DNA from 2 places in the Roseateles sp. P5_B10 genome. Region 2 is predicted to be linked to the other one. Evidence: riboswitches for the same ligand, from Rfam matches in the RefSeq annotation. Region 2 holds a riboswitch; the other holds the start of a gene.

Region 1 (2,461 bases), on a different contig from region 2:
ATGGACTGCCGACGCGCCGCCTGTTCAAGAGCGATGAAGACTTCGAAGCGCTGAGCCAGATCGCCATCCCGGTGCTGTCGCGGGGCGGCTCGCTGCTGCACGAGATGGAGGTCTGCACGCTGGCCGGCAACACGCTGTGGGTGCAGATCATTGCCTACGTGTCCAACCCCGAGGAGCCGACAGCGGGCACCTGGTGGCTGCTGCAGGACCGCACGGAGGTGCGCCGCGTGCAGCGTGAGCTGGAGCTCAACTACGAGCGCATCAAGCAGACCAACAACCGGCTCGAGGAAGCGCAGAACCAGCTGCTGCAGGCCGAGAAGATGGCCTCCATCGGCCAGCTCGCCGCCGGTGTGGCCCACGAGATCAACAACCCGATCGGCTTTGTCAGCTCCAACCTCGGCTCGCTGCGCGGCTATGTCCAACCTGTCTTCGCGTTGCTCGCGCTGCTGAGGAAGACGCCGGCCGACGCGCTGCCGGGCGATGTGCGAGAAGAGCTGGACCGGGTGGATGCCGCCGTCGACCTGAGCTTCGTGCAGGAGGACCTGCCCCAGTTGCTCGACGAGAGCGAGGAGGGGCTGTCGCGGGTCAAGAAGATCGTGCAGGACCTCAAGGACTTCTCGCGCGTCGACCATGCCGATTGGCAGGACGCCGACCTCAATGCCGGGCTGGACTCGACGCTCAACGTCGTCATGAACGAGGTCAAGTACAAGGCCGAGGTTCGCAAGGACTATGCCGTGCTGCCCCCGGTGCACTGCATCGCCGCGCAGCTCAACCAGGTCTTCATGAATCTGATCGTCAATGCGGCCCATGCCATCAAGGAGCGGGGCACGATCACACTGACCACGCGCGCCGAGGATGGCTGGGTTCGCATCGAGATCGCAGACACGGGCAGCGGCATGAGCGAGGAGGTCAAGCGGCGCATCTTCGAGCCCTTCTTCACGACCAAACCCGTCGGCCAAGGGACGGGCCTGGGCCTGTCCCTGTCTTTTTCCATCGTGCAAAAGCACGGCGGTCGCATCGAAGTGGATTCCCAACCCGGCGTCGGCACGCGCTTCACGGTCTGGATCCCACTGCACCCGCCGCAGCCCGCCTGAGCTTTTGTGTCCTGCGTGACACAAAGCAACCACAGGGCAGTAACTCACGAAACGCAGACTGGCGGCATCGAAAGCTCGCGCTGCCCGCCGAGTCAGAAGTCACGCAGCGCCTTTGTCGGGCCCCGTATCTCGGCACCCCGGCGCCTAGACTGAACCTGTTTCACAACCCAGAGGGCAAACCCGTCGAAAGGCGGGGACGCAAAGCCACCGGCCTACAGCGCGCAAGCGCCACGGCAGCGGGGCCGCCAAGACCGGCAGGTCTTGATCGGCGTGGCCCTCCTTCGTACGAGAACCCGGCCATGCGCAGTACCCGCCCTGTCTCCTGGACTTCCTGGACCCTCAGCCTGCTGACCGCCGCGGCCCTCACCGCTTGTGGCGGTGGCAGCAGCGACAGCCCGACCGTCCAGGTCAGCGAGGCGGCCTCGGTCATCAACCTGACCGTTGATCTTGCCGATGGCGCCGCCGCCAGTGTCGAGGCTCAGCCCAGCTTCCACACCGCCGCCGTCGATCTCGAAGAACCCGACAACGGTGCCGCACCCCACCGCAGCAACGCCCTGGCCGGTGTCGCCACCCAAGGCCTGACACGCGACCGCCTGGACGACGCCATGCGGCCTCGCGCCTTCGCGGCGGGTGCAGGCGAAGCCGCCCCGATGGCGACGTCCACTGCGGTGACGACCTATACGCCGGCACAGATCCGCGCCGCCTACGCGCAGCCGGCCCTGCCCGCCAGCACCGCCGGCCTGACCGCCGCCCAGGCCGCCCAGCTCGGCGCCGGCCAGACCATCTACATCGTCAACGCCAAGCACGACCCCAACATCGCCGCCGAACTGGCCGCCTTCAACACCAAGTTCGCGCTGCCGACCTGCAGCTCGCGCATCCTGGCTGCCAACGCCAGCCTGCCGCTGGCCAAAGCCTCCGCGTCCAGCTGCGAGCTGGTCATTGCCTACAGCACGACCGCCGGCGCCCTGACCGCCACGGCGCCCGCCTATGACAGCGGCTGGGCCACCGAGATTGCGCTGGACGTGCAATGGGCCCACGCGACGGCACCGCTGGCGCGCCTCGTCCTCATCGAAGCGCCGGATGCCGGCGTCGGCAGCCTGTCCAAGGCCGTGGCCCTGGCCAACAAGATGGGCGCCGGCGTCGTGTCCATGAGCTTCGGCGCCGCCGAGGGCAGCTGGACGTCGAGCTATGACAGCGCCTTCGCCACCGCCGGCATGAGTTACCTGGCCGCCACCGGTGACAACGGCGCGGCCGTGTCCTGGCCTTCGGTATCGACCCGCGTCGTGGCCGTCGGCGGCACCACGCTGAGCTACAGCAGCGGTGCGCGCAGCGAAACCACCTGGACCGGCACCGGCGGCGGCACCAGC
Region 2 (2,461 bases):
CATGGCCGGCAGCACTGGCTGCACCAGAGCCTGGGCGCCGTGATGGCCGTGGGCATCGCCGCGCTGAGCTTCTTCATCGCGTTTGCGCTGGCCGGCCAGGGCCTGCAGGACAACTGGACCAAAGGCGCCTACGGCATGGCCATCGGCCTGGCGAGCATCGGCTTCAACCCTTGCTTCACCCTGCCCAACATGCTCTGGCACAGCCGCCGCGAACAGGCCCTGATGCGGCTGCTGCCAGGCCTGCCGCAGGGAGAGGCGCTGAACCGCGCGGTTGCGCTGATGCAGTTGCGCCACGCCCTGGTTGCCTGGGCGCTGACGACCGCCGGCCTGGGCCTGCTGGCCTGGGCCGCGAACAATGCCGCACTGCTGTGCCTGGCCTTTGGCGCCCTGCCACTGAGCACCGGCTGGCTGCTGCGCGCGCCTTCGCGCATGAAGTCGCCCACGGCCTGGACCACCGTCGTGCCCATCCTGGCCTTCATGCTGATGGGCTGGGGCATGTTCCTGCTGCAAAAGGATCTGGGCGCGCCGCTGCCTCTGCTGGCAGGCATCAGTGTTGCGCTCAGCGCCGCGCTGGGCGCATGGCGCTGGCGCACGCTGAGCGCTGCGCCAACGGCCTTGCCGGCCGGTCGCTTGAGCTGAAAACGCTCGGCGCAAGCCCGCCGCAAGCTTCAAAAACCGCTCGTCGCGGGCCTCGCGCCGCTCGCCGGGCGGGGGTCTCGGTTCGTGAACTGACGCACGGACAAAACACGGCTTACATCCGCACACTGCGTCCCATGCAGTCGGCAAACCCGTCGAAAGGCGGGGACGCAAAGCCACCGGTCTTCGTGCTCTGACAGGAGCAAAAGACAGCGGGGCCGCCCTGGGCGGACAAGGACATGTCCGCAGCGTGGCACACGGGGAGGTGCCGGCTACTGCCCAGTAGCCCCACCCTTTGCATCAACCCGAAAGACCACGCCATGAAGTACCAAGCCATTGCCTTCGCTGCCCTCGCCCTGTTCGCCCAGGCCAGCTTCGCCGCCGACCCGACGGCCCAGCTCACCGGCCTCGTGCGCATCGTCAAGAGCGACGGCCAGACCGTCCTCGCCCAGGCCGCGCCCATGCTCGTCGCCGCCAACGGCACGGCCACGGGCGCCATGCCCCAGATCACCGTCAGCGAGAAGGATGCCTTCATCTCCAGCCTCGGCCGCTGCGCCTTCAACTTCAAATACGACGAGGTCAGCGCCTCGGCCGTGGCCACCAGCACCAACCGCATCTACAGCAACGACACACTGATCGCGCAGAACACGRAAATCGCGCTGACGCCCAAGGTCGTCAAGACGATCTGGACCCAGCCCTATCTCTTCGCCGGCACGAACAACGTGAAAGTCGTCGTCAATGTCGACGGCGTGCCGAGCACGGGCTGGGTGCGCATCAACGTGAGCGGCACCTGCGGCAAGCCCGCCGCGGCACCAGCTCCGGCACCCGTGGCCGCACCGCCCGCACCGGCCCCATCGCCCGCTCCCGCACCGGTCGTCTATGTCCAGCCCGGCTCGGGCGACTGGAACAACCTCAACAACGCCTGGGGCTACAGCAACTACGCGGCAACCCAGCTCAAGGGCAAGGGCTATGCGAAGTACGCCGAGATCGTGCGCCTGAACGCCGCCCTCACGACGGCGATCAACGCCAAGAAGATCTCGACCGGTGACTACGGCAGCCTGATGGCGGCCTGGAACGCACTGATGGCCGACCCCGCCTTCAAGGCCGCGATGGCGGCCATCGTGCCGACACCAGGCGTCAAGTAAAGACCCCTCGTCCAGTCCCGCTCCGCTGAACACGAGCGGGCCTAACCGGCCCCCCGAGGGGGCGGCGATGCTTGGCGGCATTGAGCCGCAAGCACATCGCCATGGCGGGCCGGTTAGGGGCGGCCCGTCGCTCGGCCCGAGCGCACCACGTTACTGGTTGATTTCCGGCTCGGCCAGCTGGGCCAGCAGGGTCAGCGACTCCTGCCAACCCAGGTAGCAGGCCTCGGCCGGGATCATGGCCGGGATGCCTTCCTGCTTGATGTGCACCTCGGTGCCGCAGAACACGGCGCGCAGCTCGACGGTCGTCGTCATCTCGCCGGGCAGGTTGGGGTCGTCGAAAGCCGCCGTGTAGCGCAGCTTCTGGCCGGGCACCAGTTCCAGGTAACGGCCGCCAAAGCTGTGGCCGCCGCCGGTCGTGAAGTTGGTGAACGACATCTTGTATGTGCCGCCCACCTTGGCGTCCATCTCGTGGACGGTGCCGGTAAAGCCATGCGGCGGCAGCCACTTGGCCATGGCGGCCGGTGTCGTGAAGGCGCGGTAGACGCGATCGGGCGGGCAGCGCAGCACGCGGTGCAGGGTGACGGTGTTGGTCATGATGGGTTCCGTAGTTGGACAGAGGATGGCCCTCTGTCATGACGACGATCAGAGCCCGACCGGATCGACAACGCCAACCCGGAAAA

The links. Region 2 has a riboswitch for cyclic di-GMP ahead of AC1DU6_RS00260 (hypothetical protein). Riboswitches for the same ligand answer to the same signal wherever they lie in the genome.
Region 1: linked by a shared signal. The riboswitch ahead of AC1DU6_RS05015 (S8/S53 family peptidase) and the one ahead of AC1DU6_RS00260 (hypothetical protein) in region 2 are both predicted to bind cyclic di-GMP.

What each region holds. Positions count from the first base shown of each region.
Region 1 covers NZ_JBFULE010000040.1:167-2,627, reverse strand. The annotation lists gene AC1DU6_RS05020 (ATP-binding protein) at 1-1,094, shown strand, start outside; cyclic di-GMP riboswitch class I at 1,258-1,344, shown strand; partial or broken gene AC1DU6_RS05015 (S8/S53 family peptidase) at 1,394-2,461, shown strand, end outside.
Region 2 covers NZ_JBFULE010000001.1:41,835-44,295, reverse strand. The annotation lists gene AC1DU6_RS00265 (hypothetical protein) at 1-639, shown strand, start outside; cyclic di-GMP riboswitch class I at 772-862, shown strand; gene AC1DU6_RS00260 (hypothetical protein) at 957-1,781, shown strand; gene AC1DU6_RS00255 (SRPBCC family protein) at 1,932-2,378, opposite strand.